DNA from 2 places in the Stenotrophomonas sp. 22LJNL06-5-1 genome. Region 2 is predicted to be linked to the other one. Evidence: predicted binding sites of a transcription regulator. Region 2 holds the regulator's gene; the other holds the start of a gene.
What was found. The regulator FliA, encoded in region 2, starts transcription of late flagellar genes. The targets are predictions, from matches to a motif close to TAAAGTTTNNCNNNCNNNGGCCGATAA.
Positions count from the first base shown of each region.

Region 1 (15,065 bases), on a different contig from region 2:
CGCGCATCGCCGATGCCCATGCGCTGGGTGACCAGCCGCTGCCACCACTGCCGGTGGCCGCACGCGAGGCCCCCGCTGGCGACGCGCTGAAGTCCTTCCTCGGCCACTATCCGGGCCGGGTACTGATTGCCGCCGACTCGCCCGGGCGTCGCGAGGCCCTGCTGGAAGTGCTGCAGGCCGCCGAGCTGAAGCCGCCGGTGGTGGCCGACCTGCCCAGCTTCCTCGCCGACGATGCGCGCTTTGCGATCGCGGTGGCGCCGCTGGAAGATGGCTTCGCACTGGACGATCCGCGCATCGCGGTGCTGACCGAGCGCCAGCTGTTCCCCGAGCGCGCCGGCAGCACCCGCCGCACGCGTCGTGCCGGCCGCGAGCCGGAAGCGATCATCCGCGACCTCGGCGAACTGACCGAGGGTGCACCGATCGTGCACGAAGACCATGGCGTCGGCCGCTACCGTGGCCTGATCGCGATGGATGTCGGCGGCATGCCCGGCGAATTCCTCGAAATCGAATATGCCAAGGGCGACCGCCTGTATGTGCCGGTCGCGCAGCTGCACCTGATCAGCCGCTACTCCGGTGCTTCGGCGGAAACCGCGCCGCTGCATTCGCTCGGTGGCGAGCAGTGGAGCAAGGCCAAGCGCAAGGCCGCCGAGAAAGTACGCGACGTTGCTGCCGAACTGCTGGAGATCCAGGCCCGGCGCCAGGCGCGTGCCGGCCTGGCCCTGCAGGTGGACCGCGCGATGTACGAGCCGTTCGCGGCCGGCTTCCCGTTCGAGGAAACGCCGGACCAGCTGGCCGCCATCGACGCCACCCTGCGCGACCTGGCAAGCAGCCAGCCGATGGACCGTGTGGTCTGCGGCGACGTCGGCTTCGGCAAGACCGAGGTCGCGGTGCGCGCGGCGTTCGCCGCCGCCAGTGCCGGCAAGCAGGTGGCCGTGCTGGTGCCGACCACGCTGCTGGCCGAGCAGCACTACCGCAATTTCCGCGACCGCTTCGCCGACTATCCGATGAAGGTCGAGGTGCTGTCGCGCTTCAAGAGCACCAAGGAAATCAAGGCCGAGCTGGAGAAGGTGGCCGCCGGCACCATCGACGTCATCGTTGGCACCCACCGCCTGCTGCAGCCGGACGTGAAGTTCAAGGACCTGGGCATGGTCATCGTCGACGAGGAGCAGCGTTTCGGCGTGCGCCAGAAGGAAGCGCTGAAGGCGCTGCGCGCCAACGTGCACCTGCTGACCCTGACCGCCACGCCGATCCCGCGAACGCTGAACATGGCCATGGCCGGCCTGCGCGACCTGTCGATCATCGCCACGCCGCCGCCGAACCGGCTGGCGGTGCAGACCTTCATCACCCAGTGGGACAACGCGCTGCTGCGCGAAGCCTTCCAGCGCGAGCTGGCACGCGGTGGCCAGCTGTACTTCCTGCACAACGACGTGGAAAGCATCGGCCGCATGCAGCGCGAGCTGTCCGAGCTGGTGCCGGAAGCGCGCATCGGCATCGCCCACGGGCAGATGCCCGAGCGCGAGCTGGAAAAGGTGATGCTGGACTTCCAGAAGCAGCGCTTCAACGTGCTGTTGTCGACCACGATCATCGAGTCGGGCATCGACATCCCCAACGCCAACACCATCATCATCAACCGCGCCGACCGCTTCGGCCTGGCCCAGCTGCACCAGCTGCGTGGCCGCGTCGGCCGTTCGCACCACCGCGCCTACGCGTACCTGGTGGCCCCCGACCGCCGCTCGATCACTCCGGACGCCGAAAAGCGCCTGGAAGCCATCGCCTCGATGGACGAGCTCGGCGCCGGCTTCACCCTGGCCACGCACGATCTGGAGATCCGCGGTGCCGGTGAACTGCTCGGCGAGGACCAGAGCGGGCAGATGGCCGAGGTCGGTTTCAGCCTGTACACCGAGCTGCTGGAACGCGCGGTGCGCAGCATCAAGCAGGGCAAGCTGCCCGACCTGGATGCCGGCGAGGAAGTGCGCGGTGCCGAAGTCGAGCTGCATGTGCCGGCGCTGATTCCGGAAGACTACCTGCCGGACGTGCACACCCGCCTGACCCTGTACAAGCGCATTTCCAGCGCGCGCGACAGTGATGCGCTGCGCGAACTGCAGGTGGAGATGATCGACCGCTTCGGCCTGCTGCCGGATGCGGCCAAGCACCTGTTCGCCATCGCCGAGCTGAAGCTGAAAGCCAACGTGCTGGGCATCCGCAAGCTGGACCTGGGCGAGAACGGTGGCCGCATCGTGTTCGAGTCCAAGCCGAACATCGACCCGATGGCGGTGATCCAGCTGATCCAGAAACAACCGAACCTCTACGCCATGGAAGGGCCCGACAAGCTGCGCATCAAGCACCCGCTGCCGTTGCCGGAAGACCGCTTCAATGCGGCCCGCGCCCTTCTGACCACCCTCGCCCCGGGGTGATTGCCCCCCGAACACCCCGCACCGGTCCCCACCCGGTGCGGGCGGATGACCATGTTTCCTGACGCCGTACCCGCCCCCGACCTGCTGCACGCGCAGGCCTGCCTGATCGATGCCCTCTCGATGTCGCTGCAGATGCGCGACGCCTACACCCGCCACCATTGCGACCGCGTCGGCCTGCTCGCGCAGCGCCTGGCCACGCACTGCGATCTCGATGACGATGCCTGTTCGCAGATCGGCCTGGCCGCGCGCTTCCATGACATCGGCAAGATCGGCATTCCCGACGATGTACTGCTGACACCGCGCCGGCATACCGACGAGGAACGCGCGATCATGCGTGAGCATCCGGTGCGCGGCGAACACATCTTCCTCGCCACCGGCCGCAGCGACGCGGCACCGGTCGCACGCCTGATCCGCGCCCATCACGAGGCCTTCGATGGCAGCGGCTATCCCGACGGCCTGCGTGGCGAGAGCATTCCACTGGGCTCACGTATCGTCACCGTTGCAGATGCCTACGATGCCATGACCAGCGTACGCCCCTACCGCGCGGCGATGGAACGCGAGACTGCGTTGCGCATCATCGACGAGCAGTCCGGCGGACTGATCGATCCCTACGTGCTGCAGCGCTTCCATCGCATGCTGGCGCAGGAGCCAGAGTTGGCCTGACTGATGCTCTGGCTGGCTCGTCGGTAGAGTCGACTGCTAGTCGACTGCTCTTCGTACCGATCGCGAAAATCCCGCGCTGCGCGCGATAGTCGACTAACAGTCGACTCTACCAGTCCGCTCCTCGCTACCGGTCTGGAAGACAAAAGGCCCGGCGTTCGCCGGGCCTTTCGCATCACGCATCACGTGCGATCGATTACCAGATCACCACGCGCTTGTCGTCGGCACGCACCATCGCGTCGCCGGCCTTGCACTGGAATGCAGCGGCATAGGACGGCATGTTCGACGGTGCACCGTTGGCACGGAAGTTGGCCGGCGCATGCGGGTCGGTGTTCAGGCGGACGCGCAGCTCACCATCGGTGAAGTTGCGGCGCCACACGGTGGCCCAGTTCATGAAGAAGCGCTGGTCCTGGCTGTGGCCATCAACCTCGACATTCGCCTTCGGGTCTTCCTTCAGCGCCATCTGCAGCGCGTCGTAGGCCACGGTCAGGCCGCCCAGGTCGCCGATGTTCTCGCCCAGGGTCAGCTTGCCCTTCACGAACACGCCCGGCACCGACTCATAGCCGTCGAACTGTGCGACCAGCTGGTCGGTACGCTCGGTGAAGGCCTTGCGGTCGGCGTCGGTCCACCAGTTGTCGAAGTTGCCGTTGGCGGCGAACTGGCTGCCCGAGTCGTCGTAGCCGTGCATCATCTCGTGGCCGATGACCGCACCGATGCCGCCGTAGTTCAACGCCGGATCGGCCTTGGCGTCGAAGAACGGCGCCTGCAGGATCGCCGCCGGGAACACGATCTCGTTCTTGGTGGCGTTGTAGTACGCGTTGACGGTCTGCGGGGTCATGCCCCACTCGGTCTTGTCCACCGGCTTGCCGATCTTGTCCAGCATGTAGCGGTAGTTGAACGCACGTGCCGCCTGCATGTTGCCCAGGTAGCTGTCACCGTTGGTCTGCAGGCCCGTCCACTCACGCCACTTGTCCGGGTAACCGATCTTCGGGGTGAAGCTGGCCCACTTTTCCAGCGCCTTCTTCTTGGTTTCTTCGCCCATCCACGGCAGCTGCTCCAGGCGCGCCTTCAGCGCCACCGAGAGGTTCTCCACCAGGTGCTGCATGGCCACCTTGGACTCGGCCGGGAACACGGCGTCGACGTACAGCTGGCCAAGGGCTTCACCCATGCCACCGTTGACCGACTCCAGCACGCGCTTCCAGCGCGGCTGCATTTCCTTCTGGCCACGCAGGGTGGTGCCATAGAAATCGAAGTTGGCCTTCTCGAACTGGCTGCTCAGGTACGGCGAGGCGTCGTCGATGGTGTGGAAGCGCAGATAGGCCTGCCAGGTGCTGGCCGGCACATCGGCGAGCATCTTGTCCATTTCACCGAAGAAGCCCGGCTGCGCCAGCGAGAACTTCTGCGCGGCCGGCACCTTCAGGGTGTCGAACAGCGCAGTCCAGCTGAAGTTTGGGGTCAGCTTGTCGGCGTCTGCGGCGCTGAGCGGGTTGTAGCGCTTGGCCGGGTCACGCATTTCGATGCGCGACATCGAGGCCTTGGCCAGGCGGGTTTCAAAGGCCATCACGGCCTTGGCCTGCTCGGCCGCCTGCGCGGCGTCCACGCCGGACAGGGTCAGCACCTGGGCGATATAGGCCACGTAGGCATCGCGGATCTTGGCCTGCGCGTCGTCGAAGTAGTAGCCCTTCTCCGGCAGGCCCAGGCCACCTTGGCCGACGTAGGCGATGACGTTGGCCGAATCCTTGTAGTCGGCATTGGCGAACAGCGAGAACAGCACGCCTTTGCCCTCAGCCTGGCTGTCGCGCAGGTACTGGGTGATGGCGGCGGTATCGTTCAGCGCGGTGATCTTGTCCAGCTGCGGCTGCAGCGGCGCGAGGCCGGCGGCTTCGATCTTGGCTTCGTCGTTGCCGGTCTTCCAGATATCACCGATCTTGGCTTCCACCGACCCGGCCTTGGCCTGACTGGCGGCGGCCTGCTGGACCAGCGCGTGCTGCACTTCCAACGAGCGCTCGCGCAGGATCTCGAAGCTGCCCCAGGTGGTCTGGTCGCCCGGCACCGGGTTGGCCTTCAGCCACTTGCTGTTGACGAAGCCATTGAGGTCGGTACAGGCCGAAATGGAGGGGTCCAGATCGGCGCTGTTGAGCGAGATCAGCGCAGTCTTGATCTGCGACTGATCGAAGGCCGGCTTTGCATCGGCGCTGGCGGCCGGTGCGGTTTCATTCTTGCCACAGGCGGCCAGCGAGGCAGCGATGGCGAGGGTCAGGCCCAGCGGGGCCAGGTTGCGGAAGTTCATGAGGCTCTCCTGCGGGTAATTTCACAGGGTAGCCGGGAAGGCCCGCGGCGGGGACCGGCCAAAGGTCACAGGGGGAACGCCCCTGGCCGTAATCGGGCAGGTGCGGACCGTTGGTCCGCACGCACCCAGCAGAGCAATACCCACCAACGGCGGGTATCTACCGCGCCTTGCCCTGGTTGGCCACGGCTTCAGCAGCCTTGCGCGCCGCTTCCGGGTCGCCCAGGTAGCGGAACGACTGCACGGTCAGATCATCGTTCAGTTCGAACAGCAGCGGGATGCCGGTCGGGATGTTCAGCTCGAGGATTTCCTCGCGCGAAACATTGTTGAGGTACTTGTACAGCGCGCGCAGCGAGTTGCCGTGGGCGGTGACCAGCACGGTCTTGCCGTCCTTCAGCTGCGGCGCGATGGCGTCGTGCCAGTACGGCAGCACGCGGTCCAGGGTGGTCGCCAGCGATTCAGTGCCCGGCAGCGCGTTGCGATCCAGGCCGGCGTAGCGGCGGTCATGGATCGGGTGGCCCGGATCTTCCAGGTCCATGGCCGGCGGCGGGATGTCGTACGAACGGCGCCACACCTTGACCTGGTCCTCGCCGTGCTTGGCGGCGGTCTCGGCCTTGTCCAGGCCCTGCAGGCCGCCGTAGTGGCGCTCGTTGAGGCGCCAGGACTTGTTCACCGGCAGCCAGTCCTGCTCCAGCTCGGCCAGCGCACCCTGCAGGGTGTGGATGGCGCGCTTGAGCACGGAGGTGTGGGCGACGTCGAACTGCAGGCCTTCCTCGCGCATCAGGCGACCGGCGGCGGCCGCTTCCCGGCGCCCCTGCTCGGTCAGGTCGACATCGACCCAGCCGGTGAAGCGGTTGTCCAGGTTCCACTGGCTCTGGCCATGGCGCAACAGTACGAGTTTACGGGTCACTGCAGGGTCTCCAACGCGAGGAAAGGCAGGTCGGCATTGTAGCCCCGGGCGCCACTCACCGGGCCGTGGCACCGCGCATGCGATGCTGTGACCAATGAATACGGTGATCGACCCCGGACGCTGGGAAGGCAGCGTCGCCGCCGCCCGCGAGCAGCAGATCCAGCTGGCCGGCCGCGTGGAGCGCCAGGACCGCCTGCCACGCAACGTGCGCTGGCTGGCCGGGCTGGATGTCGGCTTCGAGGACAACGGCGCCATCACCCGCGCCGCGGCGGTGCTGCTGGATGCGAAGACGCTGCAGCCCGCAGCGCAGGAGATCGCGCGGATTCCTACGGTGATGCCCTACATCCCCGGCCTGCTCAGCTTCCGCGAGCTGCCGGCACTGCTGGCCGCACTGGCGCTGCTGCCACGCACGCCGGACCTGGTGTTCGTCGATGGGCACGGCATCAGCCATCCACGCCGGCTGGGCGTGGCCGCGCATCTGGGCGTGGTCACCGACCTGCCGAGTATCGGTGTGGCCAAGTCGAAACTGGTGGGCCGGTTCGTCGAACCAGGTGCCGAGGCCGGTGCGCATACGCCGCTGCTGGATGGCGATGAACAATTGGGCTGGGTGCTGCGCAGCAAAGTGCGCTGCAAGCCGCTGTTCGTGGCCGGCGGCCATCGGGTCAGTGCGGATACCGCGCTGGCCTGGGTGCAGCGCACCTTGCATGGCTACCGGCTGCCGGAGCCGACCCGGCTGGCGGATCGGCTGGCGTCCCGACGGGACGAATAGCCACGCCGGGCACCACCCGCCGCGGCCCCCAATTTCAATCAACGATGCACGTGGCCGCGATGGCCCTGCGCGTCCTCGCCGTGGTCGTGACCCTCATAGCCCTCGTGCTCGCCGCCCTTGGCCGGCGTGGGCTCACCACAGGCTTCGCCGCAGTGGTCCGCTTCGAGCTGCAGTGTCACGTGCTCGATGCCGAAGTCATCGTGCAGGCGCCCGCCCAGTTCACGGCGCAGCGCATCGGCATCGGTGCCGTCACGCATCACGATGTGCGCGGTCAGTGCCGGGGTGCTGGAGGCCAGCGCCCACACATGCAGGTCATGCACGTCCAGCACCGCAGCGTGGCCGGACAGGCTGTCACGCACCTTGGACACGTCCATGCCCTTGGGCACGCCTTCCAGCAGCACGTTGATCGCCTCACGCATCAGCACATAGGTGCGCGGCAGCACCCACAGGCCGATCAGTACCGCCAGGATCGGATCGATCGGCTTCCAGCCGGTCCACTTGATCAACAGCGCGCCAGCAATCACCGCCACCGAGCCGAGCATGTCCGCCCACACTTCCAGGTAGGCACCCTTCACGTTGAGGCTCTCGCCGCTGCCGGCCTGCAGCAGGCGCATCGAGATCAGGTTGATGACCAGGCCCGCCGCCGCAATCACCAGCATGCCCGACGAGGCAATCTCCTGCGGCTCGCGGAAACGCCCAATGGCCTCCCACAGGATGTAACCGGCGACCACGAACAGCATCGCACCGTTGATCATCGCGCCCAGCGCTTCCAGCCGTGCATAGCCGTAGGTGCGACGTGCATCCGGCGGGCGCCGGCTCAGCCGCACCGCGACCAGCGCGATCATCAATGCCAGTGCATCGGTGGCCATGTGCGCCGCATCTGACAGCAGCGCCAGGCTGTTGGTCCAGAACGCGCCCACCACCTCGACGACGAGGAAGGTGGATGTCAGGCCGAGTGCCCACCACAAGGGTTTCTCGTGGCGGATCTCGGACGGTAGGTGATCGTGGTCGTGGCCCATGGCAACAGCTCCTTTGCGATGCGGTGCAGGCTACGCCGTGCTGGCGAGGGAGACTATTACGGTGTTTATAACATTGCAGGCGCGCAGGTCCGGAGCCGCCGGGCATGGCCCGGCGCTACCCAGTAGCGCCAGGCCGTGCCTGGCGAGCCCAGCGGAACGACGCCCGCCTGCGATCAGAACCCGAAACGCAGGCTGGCCCAGTACGCGCGGCCCGGCTCGTTGTAGGTCGCCGCGCCGGCATCGCTGCTGTTGGCCTCGCGGAACAGGCGCTTGTCGGCCAGGTTGTTGACGCCGAAGCCGAAGCTGACCGTCTCGGTCACCTTGTAGCGCGCGCTCACGCCCCAGATGTTGTACGCACCGCGATCCTGCAGTGCGATCGACGGGTCGCAGGTACCGGTGCAGCGCGGATCATTGTTGATGTTGGTGGTGGCCGGCTTCTGCTTGCCGTAGAACGTGCCGGTCAGCAGCATCGACAGCTTGTCGGTGGCCTGCCAGTCCAGCATCGTGTTGACGGTGTACTTCGGAATAACCGACAGCGGCTGGCCGGTGCTCTTGTTCTCGTTCTCCACCATGTAGGTGAAGTTGTTGCTCCACTTCAGGCGGTTGCCCTGCTCGCCCAGCAGCGGGATCACCAGGTTGCCTTCAAGCCCCTGCACGATCGCCTTGGGTGCGTTCTCCCAGCGGAAGATGCGGCCCCTGGTGTCGGCAGTCAGGCCGATCTGGTTGTAGCCGGCCTGGATTTTGTCCTTGTAGTCGTTGTGGAAGTAGGTCAACGACGCCTGCCAGCCGCTCTGCGGTGCCCACTCGATGCCCAGCTCCTTGTTCAGGCTGGTTTCCGCCTTCAGGTCCGCGTTGCCGCGCATGTAGCAGCCGGCGCCCAGGCTCGGCAGTGCATTCGGGCAGCCATTGCCACGGGTGTAGTACAGATAGTCCGGATTCGACTGGTACAGGTTCGGTGCCTTGAATGCACGGGCGATACCGCCCTTTACCACCCAGTCGCTGTTGATGCGGAACTGCGCATTGAGGCTGGGGCTGGTGTTGTTGCCGAACTGGCTGTGGTGGTCGAAGCGCAGGCCCGGGGTAACGATCCAGCGCTCACCCAGGTAGATGTTGTCTTCCACGAACACGGCCGTGGTCTGGGCGTCGGACTTGCCGCGTGCGCGATCGGCCGACAATCCCGGGAATCCGCCGCCGCTGCTGCTGGACTGGCTCATCGAATACGGGTCGGTCAGGCGGCTGTCGAGGTACTCGAAACCCAGCGTCCAGATGTTCTCGGCACCACCCAGCGTGGTCGGGAAGCTAACTTCGCCGTCCAGCTGGTAGTTGCGCAGGCGCGAGGTCGACCAGTCGGTGCCGTTGAAGCTGCCTTCCGGGCCACCGGCCAGGCCTTCGTTGATGCGCGAGTTGTTCACCGCCTCCACTGCGGCCGTCACCCGCGAGGTCACGTCACCCCAGCGGCCGCGATGGGTGATCGCGCCCGTGTTGCGGTACATGCGGTTGGTCTCGGCCTGCTGCTCGGCCAAGGCCCCCAGATCGATCGGTGTCGAGGTACCGGTGGTGCTGACCGCGCGGTCGCCAGCATAGATGTTGCCCTGGCGGCTGGTGCCGGCTTCGAATTCGACCACCTGGTTGGCGGTCACGTCCCAGCGCAGCAGCGCGTTGACATCGCGGTTCTTGACGCCCTCGCGGCCGGCCGGCGGCACCGCGTTCGGATTCGTCGCGAAGTCACGGTTGAGTTCCAGCGAATCGGCGTCGGTCTTGTTGAGATTGCCGTACAGGCGGAACGACAGGGTGTCGGTCATCGGCCCGCTCAGCTGCAGTCCGACGCGCTCGCTGCCGCCTTCGGCGCTGTGCTCGGGCACCAGGCCATACAGGTCGACCGCACCGGTCAGGTCGCCGGTCGGGCGCTTGGTGATGATGTTGACCACGCCGCCAGACGCACCCGAGCCATAGCGTGCCGCCGCCGGGCCGCGCAGCACTTCGATGCGCTCGATCATTTCCGCTGGCACCCAGTTGGTGTCACCGCGCGTATTGCGCTCACCGCTGCGGCCCATGCGCACGGCATCGCGTGCGCCGATGCGCTTGCCATCGACCAGGATCAGGGTGTTTTCCGGGCCCATGCCACGCAGATCGATCTGGCGGTTGTTGCCGTACTGGCCCGAGGCACTGTTGCCGGTCAGGTTGACGCCGGGCATGGTCCGCAGCAGCTCGGCGATGTCGTTGGCCGGCGGGCGCCGGGCAATGTCCTCGGCGGTGATGGTCGAGGTACCCAGTGCCTGACGCGCGATCTGCGAGGCGGTGACGTGCACCGTGTCGATATCGGTGGCGTCGGTTTCGGCCTGGGCGGTCAGGGCGCTGCCCGCCAGCAGGACGGCAACGGCAAGCGCCAGCGGGCGCGGCGAAAGGACAACGGCAGGAGACATGATCAGGACCTTCTGGCAGGGCTACGGGGCCTCTGGCAAAGGGCTTGAGGCAACGACGAGGGGGAGGCGGAGCAGTCCTGCAGGCACCTGCAGCCCGTTCCGTGCGCGCATTCTCCCACCAATGCGATTGATTCTCAAATGCGTTCACTCATTGCCGCAGCGGCGCCGATGTGGTTTGCGCACCGTGCAACCCTGCACCGCGCGTAAACTGGCCGGCTAACCCGCCATCAACCGTATGCCGCCGCGGCCGATACCCGTGGTTTGCCGTACGCAGTCAGAGATCGACGTGGAACCACCCCAATTGGACGATGCCAGCCAGCCGCTGGCCGAGGCCTGGCAGCACTGCCTGCTCCAGGCCGGCCCTGCCGCCACCGCGCTGCTCAAGGCCGCTGCCACCGATGCCCCACCCGCGCTGGCCCAGCGCTTTTACGAAGTGCTGCTGCAGGACGGGCGTGCACGCCGCTTCCTGTCCCATGACCAGGTCAAGCAGCGCCTGCAGCCGGCCATGCAGCGCTGGCTGGTGCAACTGCTGACCACCGAGGCCTCCGGCATCGCCACCACCGTCGCCTCGCAGCGGGTGATCGGCGACGTACACGCACGGGTCGGCATCCCGGTCGACCTGGTCACCCGCGGTGCGCGCGTGCTCAAGCACGAGCTGTTCGTGCGCCTGCGCGACGACGCGCCCGACAGCGCGACCGCATTTGCCGCCATCGCCTGCCTCAGCGCGATCATGGACATCGCCATGGAAGGCATGACCCTGGCCTACACCCATGCGCGAGAGCGCTCCACCCGTGCCGACGCCGCCTACCGGCTGTTCTCGCTGGTACAGAACGTCGGTACTGAACGCGAGCGCCAGCGCGCACTGCTGCTGGACTGGGAGAACGCCCTGCTGTACGCACTCGCCGGTCATGTGCAGGCCAGCGACAACGCCAGCCTGGCCACCTCGGAGTTCGGCCTGTGGTTCACCCACAAGGGCATCCCCAGCTTCGGCGAAAGCAGCGAAACGCAGCAGGTGGGCCAGTTGATGGCCCGCATTGACGGCCACCTGCAGCGCGCCAGCGGCGATGCTCCGGCGCAGCGACTGGCGGTGCTGCCGGCCATCCGTGAGGACCTGGCTGCAATCCGCACCCTGATGACACTGCTGTTCGAGCGCATCGGCGAACTGGATGCCGGCAGCGACGCGCTGACCAACCTGCTCAACCGTCGCTTCCTGCCCACCGTGTTGCGTCGGGAAATCGAGCTGGCCACACGCAACCGCACACCGTTCTCGCTGCTGCTGCTCGACCTGGATCATTTCAAGGCAATCAACGACGGCCACGGCCACGATGCCGGCGACCGCGCGTTGCAGCACGTGGCCGGCCTGCTCGGCCAGCTCACGCGTGGCAGCGACTACCTGTTCCGCTATGGCGGCGAAGAATTCGTGGTGGTACTGGTGGCCGCCAGCGAATCGCAGGCGACCGTCATCGCTGAGAGCCTGCGCCGGCAGATCGCACAGTCGCCGGTAGCGCTGGCCAATGGCCAGGTGCTGGAACTGACCGCCAGCATCGGCGTGGCCGGTCACGATGGTCATCCGGATTACGAGCGGCTGATGGCACGTGCCGACGCCGCGATGTACGAGGCCAAGCGCAGCGGCCGCAACCGCGTGGTGGTGGCCAGCGAGGCATTGCAGGAAGCCCCCGGGCGGCGCGCGCTGCAGCGATGACGGCAGGACAGGTAGAGTCGACCGCTGGTCGACTATCGCGCGCAGCGCGGGATTTTTCGCACGCTGGGCGAAGAGTGGTCGACTGACAGTCGACTCTACCGACAGCCGGCTCGATCGATACGGCGCCCAGCCGCTGCTTTCACCGCCCCCACCCGCCACGCTGCCCACCACAGCAGCGCCAGCAACGCGATGCCTGCCCCCAGCAGGCACACGGCAGGCCAGCCATGCCGCACCTGCATCCAGGGTCCCGCCGCCGCGCCTGCACCACTGCCCAGCGCATAGAACAGCATGTACAACGCCACCAGGCGCCCATGCTGTTCTGCCGGTGCACGCAGCAGCAATGCCTGGTTCGAGACATGTAGTGCCTGGCCGCCGAGGTCGAGCACGACCACACCCAGCAGCAGCAAGGACAGCGACTGCGGCAGGCCCAGCAGCGGCCACCACGCGACCAGCATCAGCAGCAGCGCACCAAGGCTGACCCGATGCGTGAAACCACGGTCCATCCAGTGCCCGACACGTGCAGCCATCAGCGCGCCGACCACGCCGGCCAGGCCGAGCGCGCCGATGGCTGCGGTCGACCAGTGCAGCGGCGGTGCCGACAGCGGCAGGGGTGCCGCCGCCCAGAACACATTGAGGCCGGCAAACAACAGCAATGCCATCGGCCCGCGCTCGCGCAGCGTTCGATCCCGGCACAGCATGCCCAGCATCGAGCCCAGCAGCTCGCGCCAGCGTGGAGGAACCGACGGCACCGGCACTGCGGGCAGGCGCCGCCACAGCATCGCCGCCAACACCGCCATCACCACCGCTGACAGCAGGTAGACCGTCTGCCAGCCAAAGGCCGCCGCCACCGTACCGGACACCACGCGCGCCAGCAGCAGGCCGATGAACACGCCGCCCTGCACCACACCGACCACGCGACCGCGCTGCTCGGGCGGTGCCAGCATGGCGGTATAGGCAATCAGGCCCTGGGTCAGCGCGGTGCCCAGCAAGCCGGCCAGCAGCATGCCCGACAACAACCAGCTCGCCGTGCGTGACGCCGCCAGCCACAACAGGGCCAGCACCAGCGCGATCAACTGCAGCCGCAGCAGGCGTCGCCGGTCGCCGCGGTCCGCCAGCGGCAGCAGGCCAAGCAACGCCAGCACGCTGCCGGCCTGGGTGGCAGCCAGCACCGCGCCGGCCACGGCCCGGTCCAGCGCAAAGGCGCGTGCAAGCTGATCCAGCAGCGGCTGCGCGTAATAGACATTGGCGACGCTGGCGCCTGCGGCAACCGCAAGCAGGACCAGCAGCGGCCGGGGAATAGATGCGGCACTCATTTTTGGTTGCAATTTGAAACCAGATGCAGGCTATCGCCATTGGTTTTAAACTGCAACCACATTCGGAGATACCCAGCATGCACGCCGACAGCCCCTGTCCTGTAGCCCGCACTGCCGACCTGCTCGGTGACCGCTGGGCATTGCTGGTGATCCGCGACGCGTTCGACGGCATCACCCGCTTCGGAGATTTCCAGCGCAGCCTCGGCGCGGCGCGCAACATCCTCAGCGACCGCCTGCGCCGGCTGGTCGAGGCCGGCATCCTGCGGCTGCAGCCGGCCTCCGATGGATCGGCCTACCAGGAGTACGTGCTTACCGCCGCTGGCCAGGAACTGTTCCCGCTGCTGGTCGCGCTGCGCCAGTGGGGAGAGCGCCATCGCTTCGGTGCAGGCGAAGCCCATTCACAGCTGATCGAATCGGCGACGCGGCGGCCGCTGCCCTACATGCAGCCGCATGGGCGCGACGGCCAACCGCTTCAGTCCACCGCCACCCGCGTGCGCAAGCTCAAGGACGACGGGCGCGACACCTGATCCGCCCATTCGCGCACACCGACGAACGCCCGCGCCGGTTAGCATCGGGTCTTTCCGCCACCGGATGCCGCCGATGTCGCGCTATCGCCCCTCCCTGCTGACCGCCCTGCTGTTGCCGCTGCTGGCCTGCGCCACAGCAACCACGCAGGCCCGCGAGGTTGCCGCGCCCGCCGACCACGTGCAGGCCGATGGCCCCTATGTGTTCCGCCAGGGCAACCAGCTGCAGGCCAGATGGATCTGCGACGACAAGGTCGAGTCGCACACGCTTGCCACGCAGGCCGCAGGCACCGACATCGCCCCGCGTTGCGGCTACGAGCACACGCTGCATGTGGCTGCCCCGAATGCACCTTCGGTCTCGGTGCTGCCGGCCGTGCCGCGTATCGTGGCGCTGTCCGACATCCATGGCCAGTACGGGCTGCTGGTGCGCCTGCTGCGTGCCCACCAGGTCATCGATGCACAGGACCGCTGGGCGCTGGGCAAGGACACCCTGGTCATCGCCGGCGATGTGTTCGACCGTGGCCCGCAGGTGACCGAGGCCTTCTGGCTGCTGTACGGCCTGCAGCAGCAGGCGGCCGCCGCCGGCGGCGCAGTGCACTTCGTGCTCGGCAACCACGAGACCATGGTGCTGTACGACGACCTGCGCTACGTCAACCCGAAGTACCTGCGCAGCGCCCAGCTGCTGGGCCGCAGCTACCCGCAGCTGTACGGTGCCGATTCGGTGATCGGGCAATGGCTGCGCACCCGCCCGGTGCTGTTGAAGATCGGCGACACCCTGTTCCTGCACGGCGGCATCTCGCCCGAGGCAGTGCAGCTGGCGCTGGACCCGGCGCGCACCAACGCGGCCTACCAGGCCTCGCTCGGCCTGCCCAAGGCCGAAGTGAAGGCCGACCCGGCCACCGCACCGCTGTATGACGGCAAGACCAGCCCGATCTGGTACCGCGGCTATTTCGATGGCCGCCTCGACACCGCTGGCGTGCAGACCGTGCTCGACCGCCTGCAGCTCAAGCGCATCGTGGTCGGCCATACCTCGATGCCACACGT
Region 1 covers NZ_JBSPUE010000001.1:236,131-251,195, forward strand. The annotation lists gene mfd (transcription-repair coupling factor) at 1-2,414, shown strand, start outside; gene AC13GF_RS01080 (HD-GYP domain-containing protein) at 2,460-3,077, shown strand; gene AC13GF_RS01085 (M13 family metallopeptidase) at 3,271-5,364, opposite strand; gene gpmA (2,3-diphosphoglycerate-dependent phosphoglycerate mutase) at 5,522-6,271, opposite strand; gene nfi (deoxyribonuclease V) at 6,366-7,040, shown strand; gene AC13GF_RS01100 (cation diffusion facilitator family transporter) at 7,079-8,059, opposite strand; gene AC13GF_RS01105 (TonB-dependent siderophore receptor) at 8,233-10,482, opposite strand; gene AC13GF_RS01110 (GGDEF domain-containing protein) at 10,769-12,184, shown strand; gene AC13GF_RS01115 (MFS transporter) at 12,280-13,497, opposite strand; gene AC13GF_RS01120 (winged helix-turn-helix transcriptional regulator) at 13,575-14,024, shown strand; gene AC13GF_RS01125 (metallophosphoesterase) at 14,098-15,065, shown strand, end outside.
Region 1: a site for FliA is predicted at 10,710-10,736, ahead of AC13GF_RS01110 (GGDEF domain-containing protein). Genes of this name have one in related genera too.

Region 2 (15,065 bases):
TCCTGCTGTGCTTCCACCTGCGATTCCAGGCCCAGCAGGCCCTGGCGGCGGGCGATGTTGCTCCACTCGACGATCTGCTGGATCAGTTCGCGGCGATCACTGTGCGGCGGGCGCACCACCCAGCGCACGATCTTGAACGCATGCTTGAACACCGCCGGCGAGGTATGCAGCAGGATCGCGGCGACGGTGCCGACGATGACGATCACGAACGCCGCAGGCGACCACAACGACGCCAGGCCGGCGCCCTTGAGGATGCTGCCACCGACCAGCGAGGCCAGGGCGAGAAAGAGTCCAATGAGGCTGAGTCTATCCATGGTTCCGGTATCGGCGTGTATGAATGGGACTTGAGACACCGGTAGATCGCGTACAGACGGTAGTCACAGTTTTCGGGTCGCCGGGGGACGCCCGGCGGGGGTCATCGCAGCCCGTCCACGTCCAGGATCAGGGCCATGCGACCATCGCCGATCAAGGTTGCACCGGCATAACCGCGCAGGCCGCGCAGGGCTTTCGGCAGCGGCTTGATGACCACTTCCTCACGCCCGCGCACCTGGTCCACGACCAGCCCGAAGCGCGCTTCGCCGGCCTGCAGCACCACGATGGTCAGCAGGGGCGAGGCGGCGGGCGTCACATCCAGCCACTGGCGCAGATCGACCAGCGGCAGGGTGTGCGAGCGGCGGTCGAGCACGGCACGGCCATCGAACCAGCCCAGCGACGTGCGCGGCGCGTGCAGCACTTCCATCACGCGCGCCAGGGGCAACGCGTAGACGTCCTCACCTGCCTGCACCAGCAGGGTCGGCAGGATCGCCAGGGTCAGCGGCACGCGGATCAGGAAGCGGCTGCCACGGCCCAGCTCCGACTGGATCTGGATCTGGCCGCTCAGTTCGCGGATGCGTGACTGCACCACGTCCATGCCGACGCCGCGGCCGGAGATGTCGGTGACCTGCTGCTTGGTCGAGAAGCCCGGCAGGAACACCAGATGCAGGCATTCCTCGCTGCTCAGGCGGGCGGCCGCTTCGGGATCGATCAGGCCCTTCTCGCGCGCCTTGGCACGCAGCTTTTCCGGGTCGATGCCGGCGCCATCGTCCTGCACCTCGATACTGACGTAGTCGCCTTCCTGCTGCGCCGAGAGGCGTACATGGCCCATCCGCGGCTTGCCCTGCGCCTCGCGCAGGTCGGGCATTTCCACGCCGTGGTCGATGGCGTTGCGGACCAGGTGCACCAGCGGGTCGGCCAGCGCTTCGACCAGGTTGCGGTCGAGCTCGGTCTCGGCGCCGATCAGCTCCAGGTCCACTTCCTTCTTCAGTGAGCGGGCGACGTCGCGGGCAACCTTGGGGAAGCGGGAGAAGACCTTGCCCACCGGCTGCATGCGGGTACGCATCACCGCCGACTGCAGGCGGGCCGTGGCGATGTCCAGGGTGGACACGGCGCGGTCCAGCTCTTCATCGCGCAGGCGTGCACGCAGAGTCTTGAGCCGATTACGTGACAGCACCAGTTCGCCGATCAGGTTGACGATCGCGTCCAGGCGCTTGGTGTCCACGCGCACCGTGTGTTCGGCCTCGGCCAACGGCTTGGCAGCCGGCTTTGCCGCCGGTGCCGGTGCGGCGGCCGGTCGCGGGGCTGCAACCGGTGCCGGCGCCACGGCAGCGGCAGGCTTGGTGCCCGGTGCGGCGCCACCGTGCAGCTGGTCGAGCAGGGCTTCGAACTCGTCTTCGCTGATCAGTCCGTCGTCGGCTTTTTTTGCCGGCGCGACGGCGGTCGGTGCATTGCCGCCGTGTAGCTGGTCGAGCAGGGCCTCGAATTCGTCGTCGGTGATCAGGTCGCTGCCGCCCGCAGAGGGTGCTGCGGTGGCGGGTGCAGCCACGGCGCTGCCATGTACGTCGAACTGGGCGATCAGGTCCGGCGGCGCATAGCCTGGCTCGGTGCCGGAAGACACGGCATCCAGCATCGACTGCAGGTAATCCAGCGATTGCTGGGCCGCGTCGAAGTGGTGGGCCTGCAGCACCGCCTGGCCGGCGCGGGCGGCGCCCAGCGCTTCTTCAGCGGCGTGGCACAGCTCGACCATGGCGGTGACGCCGAGGAAGCCGGCGCCGCCCTTGAGCGTGTGGTAGCCGCGGAACACCGCGTTGAGCTGATCGCTGTCCTGCGGTGCCTGCTCCAGCGACACCAGCTGTTCGCCGAGGCGATCCAGGATTTCCTGTGCCTCGATGATGAAATCGGCAGTGATGTCGTCGGATACCGCGCTCATGCTTACAGCCCCAGATCCGACAACAGGTCGTCGGCGTCGTTCTGCGAGACCGCGTGGCGGTCCAGTCCCTTCAGTGCCGGCCCGGCCAGTTCCGGGTCGGTGCGATGCTGTTCCGGCGGCAGGCCGAGTGCGCCGAAGCCTTCGTGCACGCGGCGGACGATGCCGACCACGCGACGGATGATCTGCCCGGTCAGGTCCTGGTAGCTCTGGGTCAGGGCGATCTCGGTCAGGTTGTGGCGGATGCGCTCGAGCTGCGCGTCCTGGCCAGGCTGCAGGCCTTCGGCGCGCAGCTGTTCGGTCAGGCTGCGGCATTCCTCGGCCAGGTCCAGGGTGCGGTGCGTGGCCTGTTCGGTCATCGCCACCACGTGGTCCAGGCGCGCGCAGGCATCGTCCAGTTCGCCGGCTTCGCTGGGTACGGTCGGTAGTTCACCCAGCGCCTGTCCCAGTTCGCGGGCCAGCCGCGAGAGGCCGCTCATCATCGGCTGCGTGCGCAGCGCGACCAGTCCGTCGATGCGCTGCCGCCAGGCGGCCTCGTCACCGGACTCCAGTGCGTCCAGGGCTTCCTGCAGGCGCAGGGCGAGGGCGTTCTTGTCGACCGTGGTATCCATCAGGCGCTGGCCGCCAGGCGTTCGAAGATCTTGCCGAGCTTCTCTTCCAGCGTCTGCGCGGTGAACGGCTTGATGATGTAGCCGTTCACGCCGCTCTGGGCGGCTTCGATGATCTGCTCGCGCTTGGCTTCGGCAGTGACCATCAGCACCGGCAGGGTCTTCAGCTTGGCATCGGCACGGATCGCCTTGAGCAGCTCGATGCCGGTCATCACCGGCATGTTCCAGTCGGTCACCACGAAATCGAACGGCTGGCTCTGCAGCAGCGACAGCGCGGCATGCCCGTCCTCGGCTTCGGCGGTGTTGGTGAAGCCCAGATCGCCCAGCAGGTTCTTGACGATTCGACGCATGGTCGAGAAGTCGTCGACGATCAGGATGCGCATGTTCTTGTTCAAAGCAGAATTCCTTTGTTGTTCATTCCGGACGGCCGGGGGCAGCCGCCTCGGGGATGTTCATTCTTCGAGGCCGGCGTCGGCAGCCTCGAACAGCTTCAGCCGGCCACGCAGGCGCAGTACCGCCTGGCCGTGGATCTGGCAGACCCGCGACTCGCTCACGCCGAGCACCGCGCCGATCTCCTTCAGGTTCAGTTCCTGCTCGTAGTAGAGCGAGAGCACCAGCTGTTCGCGCTCGGGCAGGTGGCCGATGGCCTTGCCCAGCTCGCGGCCGAACTCGCCGCGCTCCAGCACCTGCTGCGGGGTCGGACCACCCTGGGCCACGGTGTCCAGCTCGCCCTGGTCCTCGATGCGCGATTCCAGGCTCAGCACCTGGCCGCGGGCGGCGTCTTCCATCAGCCGCAGGTACTCGGGCAATGGCATCTCCATCGCGGCGGCCACTTCGGTGGCGCTGGCGGCACGGCCACTGCTCTGTTCCAGGCGGCGGATGGTGGCGGCGGCATCACGTGCACGGCGGTGCACCGAGCGCGGCACCCAGTCGCCACGGCGGATCTCATCGATCATCGAACCGCGGATGCGGATCGAGGCGTAAGTCTCGAACGAAGCACCCTGGTCGGCGTCATAGCTGCGCGACGCTTCGATCAGGCCCATCATGCCGGCCTGGATCAGGTCGTCGACTTCGACGCTCGCCGGCAGGCGTGCGGCCAGGTGGTGGGCGATGCGCCGCACCAGGTCCGAATGCTGGGCGATGACCTCGTTGGCCGCCGAGCGCTGGACTTCCCTGTACTGGGCTGCGCCTTTCATGCGGCCACCCCTCGCTGCTTGAGGATGCGTTCGAGGAAGAACTCAACGCCGCCGCGCGGTTCGGTCGGCGCCTGCCAGCGTGCGGTACGGCGCGCGATCTCGGTGATCGCAAGCGCGGCCGGGCTGGACGGGTAGGCCTTCACCACCGGCTGCTGGCGCTGCACCGACAGGCGCAGCCAGTCATCCTGCGGCACGCAGCCCAGGTAGTTCAGCGAGACATCGGCGAGGAACTTCTCGCAGACGCGGGTCAGCTTCTCGTACAGCACGCGGCCCTCGTTAGGGTCGCGCACCATGTTGGCTACCACCTGGATGCGGTCCACACCGCGCTCGCGCGACAGCACCTTGATCAGCGCATAGGCGTCGGTGATCGAGGCCGGCTCGTCACAGACCACCACCACGGTGTCCTGCGCGGCCTGGCAGAAGGTCAGCACGCCATCGGTGATGCCGGCGGCGGTGTCCACCACCATGATGTCCAACTCGCGCTCGAGTTCGGAGAACACGTTGACCAGGCCGACGTGCTCGGCCGGGGCCAGTTCGGCCATGTGGCGGCGGCCGGACGCGGCCGGCACCACCAGCACCCCGTTCGGGCCTTCGACGATGACGTCGTCCAGCGTGCAGCGGCCGGCGACCAGGTCGGCCAGGGTAAAGGTGGGATTCAGCCCCAGGATCACGTCGATGTTGGCCAGGCCGAGGTCGGCGTCCAGCAGCAGCGTGCGCTTGCCCATGCCGGCCAGCGCCACGGCCAGGTTGGCCGAAACGTTGGTCTTGCCCACGCCGCCCTTGCCGCCAGTGACGGCAATGGTGCGCACAGGGCCGAGCGGCTCGCTGCGGGTGGCCGACAGCGGGAAGGTCTTGGTCAGCTTGGCGTACTCACGCGACGGCATGGTTCAACTCCGGGTTGCAGGGCATATCGGCCGCGCGGCGCAAATCTTCAAGGCGAAGTACGAGATTGGCTGCACTGGCCCGGTGCAGGTCCTCCGGAACGTCCTGGCCATCGGTCACCCAGGTGATCGGCAGGGCGTGGTCCACGGCCACCGACAGGGCGTTGCCGAAGCGGCCGGTCTCGTCCAGCTTGCTCAGTACCAGGCCCTGCAGGTTGGCGGCGCCGAAGCGGCGGACCACCTCGTCCATGTCGCCGAAGCTGGTGTTGGCCGGCAGCACCAGCAGGGTGCGCACCTGGCGGGCGGCACGCAGCCACTGCAGCTGGGCGGCCAGTGCGCGGTCGCGCGGGCCCAGGCCGGCGGTGTCGATCAGTACCAGCTTGTAGTCCTTCAGGCGTTCCAGCAGCTGGTCCAGGTCGGTGCCGCTGTTGGCCTCGTGCACCGCGATGCCGAGCTGGCGGCCGTAGCCGTACAGCTGCTCGCGGGCACCGATGCGGGTGGTGTCGGTGGTGACCAGGGCGACGTCACGCGGCGCGTGCTTCTCGGCGAAGCGCGAGGCCAGCTTGGCGATGGTGGTGGTCTTGCCGGCGCCGGTCGGGCCGACCAGGGCGATCACGCCGCCTTCTTCCAGCGGGTCGACCGGGGCGATCGGCAGCTTGCGCGAAATCAGCCCCAGCATCAGGCCGCGGCCGCGGTGGGCCTCGGTCTCCAGCGGGATCTGCATGGCCACGTCGCGGGCCAGGCCGGCGTCGAAGCCGTACTCGTCCATCAGGTCCAGCGCAGTGGCGCGCACCGGGCAACCGCGCAGGCGCTCGTCGGTGAAGCGGTTCATTTCGCGCTCGATCACCTGGCGCATGCCCGCCACTTCCTGGCGCAGCTGGCGGATCTCGGCGTCGTCCTGGGCAACCACGGTCAGCGTCGGTGCCGGGGCCAGCACGGGGGCAGGGTCGGTTTCGTCGCTGGCTTCAGCCGGTGCCGGTTCGCTGGCGGCGATTCCCGGCTGGGTGGCGGCCACAGCAGCGGCCGGCAGCGGCGGCGGCTGCACCGTCGGGGCCGGGCTTTCGTGATCCGCAGCCTGCGGCGGATCGATCTGGAAGTGGGCGCGGTTGGCCGGCACGGCGTTGGCAGGTGCCGGTGCAACGGGGGCTTCGGCGAACGGAGCGAAGATCTGTTCCGGCAGCGCCGGTTCGTTGACGGCGGCACGCGCCAGGGTGGCGGCGAAGCCGGTGCTGCCGCGGGTCGGCACGATCTCGTCGGCGCTGTCCAGGGTGCGGCCGGTGGCGCCGACCGCAGCGCGGGCGAGGGCGGCCACGGCCGAGGTGGTGGCGGCGACCGGTTCCGGCGCCGGGGTACTGCTGCGGCGGCGGGTGACGGCGGCGATCACCGCGTCGGCGGCGGTGCGCGGCTTCGGCGCCGGCGGCGGAGCGATGTCGCGACGCGAGGCTTCCAGCGCACGCTGCACGGCGCTCTCATCGTAGTTGGCGGCGGCGACGATCTCGATGCCTTCCTCGATCCGGCGGTTGGACAGGATCACGGCGTCAGGGCCATGTTCCTTGCGCACCAGGTTCATGGCCGAGCGCATGTCGGCGGCGACGAATCGTTTGATTTTCATGCTGTGGTCACGGGACGAAGACGGCGGGGTGGCGGTCGGAGAACTCGGGTGGTCGGTGGTCTGCACGGTGCGGGTTCCCCTTGGTATCTGTCTGTTGCGTTGGTTCGAAAGTGGTGTCTGTTTTCTGGCGCATCGGAGGGCGGCGTCAGCTGATCGTTCCGACCAGTTTCAGGCGCTTGTCCTCCGGCACCTCGCTGTAGGCCAGGACCGACAGCGACGGAACGCTGTGGCGGACCAGGCGGGCCAGCGCGGCGCGCACCGGGCCAGGTACCAGCACGACCGCGGGCTCGTTGCGGGCTTCCTGCTTGCTGACACATTCGGCCAGGCTCTGGTGCAGTCGCTCAGCGAGTCCGGGTTCCAGCGCGGCGCCGTTGCCCTGCGTGGACTCCTGCAAGACACGTTCCAATTGCGGGTTGAGGGTGAACACCGGCAGCTCCGCCGACATTCCGGCGATCTCCTGCACGATGAAGCGGCCCAGTGCGGTGCGCACGGTGGCGGTCAGCACGGCCGGGTCCTGGCTGTTCGGCGCGTGTTCGACCAGTGCTTCGGCGATCTTGCGCAGTTGGCGGATCGGAATGCGTTCGACCAGCAGGTTCTGCAGCACGCGCACCACCGCCGACAGCGGCAGCGCCTTCGGCGTCAGATCTTCGACGAGCTTGGGTGCGCTCTTGGCCAGGTTGGCCAGCAGATGCTGCACTTCTTCGTGGCCGAGCAGTTCCGGCGCGTGCTCACGGATCAGGTGCGAGAGGTGGGTGGCGACCACGGTGGCCGGGTCGACCACGGTGTAGCCCAGCGTTTCTGCCTGGGCACGCTGGTGCGGCTGGATCCAGGTGGCATCCAGGCCGAACGCGGGGTCCTTGCCGGCGATGCCTTCCAGCGCGCCGAGGGCGCTGCCCGGGTCCAGGGCCAGCTCGCGGTCGGGGTGGATCTCGGCGGTGGCTACCGGCACGCCGTGCACCAGCACGCGGTAGCCGTTGGCGGGTAGTTCCAGATTGTCGCGGATATGCACCGACGGGATCAGGAAGCCGACGTCCTGGGTCAGCTTGCGGCGAACGCCCTTGATGCGCGCCATCAGTTCGCCACCCTGGTTGGCGTCCACCAGCGGGATCAACCGGTAGCCGACCTCCAGGCCCAGCGGATCGACCGGACGCAGCTCGTCCCAGCTCAGTTCCGCAGTCGGTGCCGGCGCGGCTTGGCGGCCCAGTGCATTGAGTGCGGCGGCATCGGTGCCGCCGGCCGCGGCGTCGGCGGCCGGAGCCTTGCCCTTGCGATAGACCTTCCAGGCGATGAAGCCGAGGATCGCGGACAGCGTCAGGAAAGCGACGTTGGGCATGCCCGGCACCAGGCCGACCACGCCGATGATGCCGGCGGTGATCGCCAGCGCGCGGTACTGGCCGAACACCTGGCCGGTCATGGCCTGGGCCATGTCCTGCGAACGCGAGGCGCGGGTGACCAGCATGGCCACGGCGCTGGAGACCAGCAGGGCCGGCAGCTGCGCCACCAGGCCGTCACCGATCGACAGCAGGGTGTAGGTGGCCGCCGCGTCGCCGAACGGCATGCCATGCTGCAGCACGCCCACGGCCAGGCCGCCGAGCATGTTGATGAACAGGATCAGGATGCCGGCGATGGCGTCGCCGCGGATGAATTTGCTGGCACCGTCCATCGCGCCGTAGAAGTCGGCTTCCTCGCGGACTTCCTCGCGGCGAAGCTTGGCTTCTTCACGCGTCAGCAAACCGGCGTTGAGGTCGGCGTCGATCGCCATCTGCTTGCCGGGCATCGCGTCCAGGATGAAGCGCGCGGTCACTTCCGAGACGCGGCCGGCGCCCTTGGTGATCACCACGAAGTTGATGATGGTCAGGATCGCGAACACCACGATACCCACCGCGTAGTTGCCGCCGATCACGAATTCGCCGAAGGCAGCGATGACCTTGCCTGCGGCGTCGTGGCCGTTCTGGCCGTTGAGCAGGATCACGCGGGTGGAGGCCACGTTCAGCGCCAGCCGCAGCATGGTGGTGATCAGCAGCACGATCGGGAAGATGGTGAAGTCCAGCGGGCGCTTCACGTAGACCACCGCCAGCAGCACCATCAGCGAGATGGCGATGTTGAAGGTGAACAGCGCGTCGAGCACCGGCGCTGCCAGCGGCACCACGACCATGGCCAGCAGGGCCAGCACGATCAGCGGCGCGCCAAGGCCCTGGCGGATCATTTCCAGGGCGCGGCGGGTGTTGAAACCGGTGGAGGGCTGGGCGCTCACGGGCGGCCTCCCTTGCCGAATTCATCCACCTGGATGTGCGGGGCGTCCGGCATCGGGCCAGTGCGCCAGGCGCGCAGCTGGTAGACGTAGGACAGGACCTGGGCGACGGCCGAATACAGTCTCACGGGGATTTCCTTTCCGAGTTGGCCTTCCCGATACAAGGCGCGTGCCAAAGGCGGGGCGGAGACGATCGCGACCTTGTTGCCGTCGGCTACTTCACGGATGCGCAGGGCGGTCTCGTCCACGCCAAGGGCGACCACGGTGGGGGCGTTCATGGCGCCGCCCTCGTACTTCAGCGCCACCGCGTAGTGGGTCGGGTTGACCACCACTACGTCGGCAGTGGGCACCGCTTCCATCATCCGGCGGTTGGCCATCTGCTGCTGCAGCTGGCGGATGCGGCCCTTGACCTCGGGGCTGCCCTCGCTTTCCTTCATTTCCCGGCGCAGCTCTTCACGGGTCATCTTCAGCTTGCGCATCCAGTTCCAGCGCTGGTACGGGGCATCGATGGCGGCCAGCACCAGCATGGCGCCGGCGGTGGCCAGCAGCAGGCGCAGGGTGAAGCCCAGGCCGTCGGTGATGGCGGTCTCCAGCGGGTGGTGGATCAGCCCGCGCAGGGTGTCGAAGCCGGTCCAGACCACCAGTCCGGCGGCGACGCCGACGAACGCCACGCGCAGCAGCGATTTGGTGAACTCGGCAATGGCCTCGGGGCCATAGAGGCGCTTGAGCCCGCTCATCGGGTTCATCCGGTTGATGTCAGGCAGCAACGCCTTCTGCGACCAGCGCAGGCCGCCCATCACCAGCGGGGCGACGAAGCTGGCCAGCAGGCAGACCAGCACCAGCGGCGCGATCACCAGCATGAACTGCAGCAGCAGGTCGCCGAAGTGGCCGAACAGTTCCTTCGGGTTCTGCCGCAGGCTCTGTTCGGGGCTGAGCGCGTGCTTCATCCAGGCGCTGGCGCCGCGGCCTATCGAACCGCTCATGGCCATCACCGCCAGCACGCCGGCGCCGAACACGGCGGCGGTGCCGAGTTCGCGCGAGCGCGGCAGGTTGCCCTGTTCACGGGCGTCGCGCAGGCGTTTTTCGGTAGGTTGTTCGGTCTTTTCGCCGGCGGATTCGTTCTCGGACATCACGGGCACTGCGGCAGGGGATGCCGGGGTGCGTGCAAGATCTGTTCCGTGATGGGCCGTTGCCTATCCACGCATGGCGGGGATCTTCCGAGGCAGGGAGCGGGGCGGCCCCATCCACGCGTGGCGTGGCGCTACTGGGGGGTGTCGCTGGCGAGGTGGAGGGGAATCGTCAGAACACTGTCGCTGTGCCAGTCCACCTGCAGCGGGGCGCCCGCATCGGCGGCCGATTCGTTGCTGACATCACGGCCGGTGCCGTGGTTGACCTGGTGCATGGCGTCCTTCAGCACATCCACCTTCACCAGCAGGCGGCTGCCTGCAGCCAGGTGGCGAGCGACCATGCGCGTGCGATCGAAGGGCAGGTGGGTCCATTGGCCGGGCTGCAGCAACTGGCGCGTGCTCGGGTCACGCACATGGCTGGCCCGGCCCATGTAATAGGACAGCTGCATCCGGCGTCCATCGGCGAGCAGCTCGTACAGGGTGACGGTGAAATCGAAGTCGCGCTTGTTGATCCGTACCTTCAGGTCGCCGGAGAAGCTGCCCACCAGATCCATCGGACCGGCAAAGGGGTCGGTGGCAAAGGACAGCGCGGTATCCCTTTCGTCCTGTGCCGCGATGATCGGGAACGGATAGTAGCCATGCCGCATTTCACCGCGGTCGGCCAGGTCCACGGTTTGCCCCAGCTGGCCCTGGGCTGGCGGCTGTTCCTGCAGGCGGTGGTAGCCATCGGCCGAAGCGGGTGCGGCCGACAGATGGTAGCGGCGGTGGGCACCCGCGGCGGCGTCCAGCGTTGCCGCATGCCCCCAGCGGTTGGTGCCCATCAGCTGGTAGTTCACGCGGTTGGGCACCAGCGCCGGGCGAGGGGCGCCGCGCAGCACATGGTCCAGCCACTGGAAGGTCAGTGCAGGCGTGTCGAACTGCGCGACGGCGTCCAGGTCGTATCCGCGCAGCTGCATCGGCTTGATGGCCGACTGCGCACCGCGATGGTCATAGGGGCCGATCAGCAGGGCATGATCGGCATCGGGGCGGTGCCGCAGGTGGTCCTTGAAGTACTGCAGTGCCGAGATCTGGCCATCGTCGTAGTAGCCGGTGATGGTCAGTACCGGGATGCGGATGTCGTCGAACTGGTCGCCATAGGGAACCATCGACTGCCAGTAAGCGTCGTACGCCGGGTGATCGAGCCAGCGTTGCAGCCAGGGGTTGGCCGTGCCGTCGACCTGATCGATCTGCCGGTAAGGGCGGCCGGAGGCATACCAGCGGCGCGGCAGCTGCGACCAGCGCTCGTTCTGGTTGTAGGTGTCGTTGTCCAGCATCGGGCCATTGGCCACATAGAACGCCCAACCGTAGTTGGCACTCAGGAACACGTTGTTCTCCATCGGCAGGCCCTGGCCGGGGATGGCGGCAACGTAGGGCACGATGGTCTTCAATGCGGGATGGTGATGGCGCGCCGCCGCCCAGGCAGTGAAGCCCTCGTAGCTGCCGCCATACATGGCGACCCGGCCATCGCTCCACGGTTGATGGCTGATCCATTCGATGGTCGCGTTGGCGTCCTTGCCATCATGCTCATAGGGAGCGATGGTGCCGATGCCCCGGCCCTTGCCACGTGCATCGACCACGATGCCGGCATAGCCATGCGCGGCGGCCAGCAGCATCTTCTGCCGGTTCTTCGGTGGATCGGTGTAGATGGTGAACAGCATTGCCGTCGGCAGGGGCACCGATGCGGCGCGGGGACGAGCCAGCTGCGCCGACAGCACGACGCCATCGCCAACGGGGATGCGCAGCGCATCGTCGATGGCGAAGCGGCGCTGCGCTTCCGCCGCGACCAGCGGAGGGGCCAGTGCGGCGGCAAGGGTCTGTGCACGCAGTACCGCCCGCAGGCGCAGCAGTTCCAGGGCGACGGCCTCGGTGACGGTCGCAGCCCCCGCCTGCGCTGCGATGGCCTTCTCCAGCTGGGCGCGCACCGGGGCCGGCTCAGCCGAGAGCACGGCATCGGCCTGCACCGCGGCGACGTCGTCGAGGGCAGCGAAGGTGCTGTGGAAGGCACGCGTATAGGCGGCGTTGTCCCGCTCGCCGGCGGTGGCGAGCAGCAGCATCGGCAGCCAGCGTTGCATCGCCGCGGTGTCACCGTCGCTTGCCAGCGATGTGCGTACCCGCTGGATCGATTGCCGCGCTTCGGCCGTCTGGCCCATCGCCAGCAGCGCGTGGCCGCGCTGTGCATCGGTCAGGCTGGGGGACTTCAACACGCCCTTGCCGAGGACCTGCAGGGCGGCGTCGACCTGGGCCGGGGAAGCATCGGCTGGCAACGACCACGGCAGATCAGCGGCGGCGGCCTGGCCGACAGCAAGGGCCAGCAACAGTCCAGCAAGAGTGGTGCGCAGGGCCACGGACGTTTCCTTGGATGACGGTGGAACGGCTCATCCACGCATGGCGCGGATCTACTGGGGATCGACACCCAATGGTAGCGCCGGGCCATGCCCGGCGGGAGCCGGGCGCAGGCTCGGCTACAGGGGAGCGTTGTCGCTGGGCGGTGGGCTCTGCGCCAGTTCCACCCGCGGCCGGGGCAGGTCGTGCAGTTGCATGAAGCGCGCCGCATCCACCGGGCGGCCGAGCAGGTAGCCCTGCAGGTAATCGCAGCCCAGCCGCTCCAGGTAGGCGCGCTGCGCGGCGGTTTCCACGCCTTCGGCCACGATGTCCATGTCCAGCGCATGGCCCAGCGCCACGATGGCCGAGACGATCACCACATCTTCGGCACTGTGCTCCAGATCGCGCACGAAGGCATGGTCGATCTTGATCTCGGTCGCGGGTAGCCGCTTCAGGTACAGCAGGCTGGAGTAGCCGGTGCCGAAGTCATCGATGGAGATGCCCACGCCCAGTGCCGACAGCGCCTGCAGCAGGCGCAGGCTGGTATCGGTATCGCGCATCACCGTGCTTTCGGTGATCTCCAGCACCAGGTGGCGCGGGGCAATGTCGTAGCGTTCGATCACCTCACGCACATCCTGCAGCAGGTGCGGCGAACTGAACTGCACCGGCGACAGGTTCACCGACATCGACCAGCCTTCGTGACCGGCGTCGTGCCAGCGGCGCAGCTGCAGGCAGGCCTGGTCCAGCGCCCAGCGGCCGATGTCGTTGATCGCACCGCTGCGTTCGGCCAGCCGGATGAAGCGATCCGGCGGGATCAGGCCATGCTCCGGATGGCGCCAGCGGATCAACGCTTCGGCACCGGCCACCTTCTGCGTGGCTACCTGGATTTTCGGCTGGTAGTGCAGGAACAGCTGTTCGCTGCCGATCGCCCGGCGCAGGTCGGCCAGCAGCCGGAACTGTTGTTCGGCGCTGTCATTCATCCAGTCGGCGAACAGCACGAAGGCGTTGCGACCGGATTCCTTGGCCTGGTACATCGCCGCATCGGCAAAGGCCATCAGCTGCCGCTCACTGGCAGCGTGGTCGGGACAGATCGCCACGCCGATGCTGGCGGTCACCTGCAGTTCGTTGTCGGCCAGCAACGGCCCGCTGCCGACCGCCTGCAGGATGCGGCGCGCCAGGGTCGGAAGGTCCTCGTCGTGCTCGATGCGCACCACCAATACGAATTCGTCACCGCCCAGGCGAGCCAGCAGGTCGTTGGGCCGGAGCAGCTGGCGCGTGCGTTCGGCCACCGCCACCAGCAGTGCATCACCCGCCTGGTGGCCATAGGCATCGTTGACCTGCTTGAAGCCGTCCAGGTCCATGAACATCACGGCGAAACGGCTGCCACCCTGTTCGGCCTCGGCCAGTGCCTGCACGATGCGACGCTGCAGCAGCAGGCGGTTGGGCAGGCGGGTGAGTGGGTCGTGCAGTGCAGCCTGGGTCAGTTCCTGTTGTGCGTCGGTCAGCGAGGTGCTCAACAGGGAATTGCGCAGGCGCAGCAGCTGCGCCTCCACCCGCTGGTCCAGCCAGGACACCACCAGCACCACGGCCAGGATCGCCACGGTCAGCACCACCACCAGCATGGCCAGCCATTCGCTCTGCAGTCCATCGCCGACTGCCGCGCCGCAGATGCTGCCTTCCGGGAAGCGCGCGGCGGCCATGCCGGTGTAGTGCATGCCTACGATCGCCAGCCCGAGCAGGCCGGCCGCTGCCAGACGGTCGCCAACACGGGTGCGCTGCGCACGCAGGCGGAACGCCACATACAGGGCCGTCCACGAAGCAGCGACCGCCACCATCAGCGAAAACAGCAGCCAGCCGGGGTCGTAGTCGATGCCCGGCTGCATGCGCATTGCAGCCATGCCAACGTAGTGCATGCCGGCGATACCGGTGCCCATCAGCAGTGCGCCGCCAGCCAGGCGCGGATGCGGCAGGGTGCGCAGCGAGACCAGCCACAGTGCGAACACCGACGAGGCGATGGCCAGGGCCAGGGAAAGCAGGGTGATCGGCAGGTCGTAGCCGAGCGGAATGGGCAGGTCGAAGGCGAGCATGCCGATGAAGTGCATCGACCAGATGCCCAGGCCCATGGCGAAGCCACCTCCGAGGCGCCACCACCACGCCGCGCCCCTGCCGGGTGCGGTGACCGTGCGCCCGGCCATCGCCAGCGCAGTGTACGAAGCCATCACGGCAACCAGCAGCGAGATCGCCACCAGCCACGGGTTGTACGTGCCTACCAGCATTCGTCAGTCTCCCGGACCTGCCTGTCGACGGAAACCACGGTGGGGCATGCATGAGGCAGGCCGACGCAGGGCGGCGGCCACGTGCGGCATCCCCCCGGTTGCCGCGCATTCACTCTAACGCGCAGACCCGGGGGAAGGGCAAGCAGTAAAACGTGATGATCGGGTCAGTGTGTGACCGCGTCCGCAGCCTGGAAGGCGGCGTCGAACAGGCGCTGCACCGGCGGGCCCATTTCCCCGGCCAGCAGGGCCAGCAGGAACAGGCCCAGCAGCAACGAGACCGGCAGGCCCAGCTGGATCGGGTTCAGCGCCGGGGCCGCACGGGCCAGCACGCCGAACGCCAGGTTCACCGCCAGCATTGCCACGATCAGTGGAATGGCCAGGGTCAGTGCGCCGCGCAGCACGGTCAGCAGGAAGGTCGGGGCGATGCTGAAGAAGGCGTGCGGGTCGGGCAGCGGAGCGCCGATCGGCAGCGCCCGGTAGCTGTCCACCACCAGCGAGATCAGCGCCAGGT
Region 2 covers NZ_JBSPUE010000012.1:74,536-89,600, reverse strand. The annotation lists gene AC13GF_RS20465 (flagellar motor protein) at 1-314, opposite strand, end outside; gene AC13GF_RS20460 (chemotaxis protein CheA) at 416-2,245, opposite strand; gene AC13GF_RS20455 (protein phosphatase CheZ) at 2,248-2,853, opposite strand; gene cheY (chemotaxis response regulator CheY) at 2,853-3,245, opposite strand; gene AC13GF_RS20445 (RNA polymerase sigma factor FliA) at 3,303-4,046, opposite strand; gene AC13GF_RS20440 (MinD/ParA family ATP-binding protein) at 4,043-4,930, opposite strand; gene flhF (flagellar biosynthesis GTPase FlhF) at 4,917-6,539, opposite strand; gene flhA (flagellar biosynthesis protein FlhA) at 6,685-8,745, opposite strand; gene flhB (flagellar biosynthesis protein FlhB) at 8,790-9,920, opposite strand; gene AC13GF_RS20420 (CocE/NonD family hydrolase) at 10,052-12,301, opposite strand; gene AC13GF_RS20415 (putative bifunctional diguanylate cyclase/phosphodiesterase) at 12,419-14,554, opposite strand; gene fliR (flagellar biosynthetic protein FliR) at 14,719-15,065, opposite strand, start outside.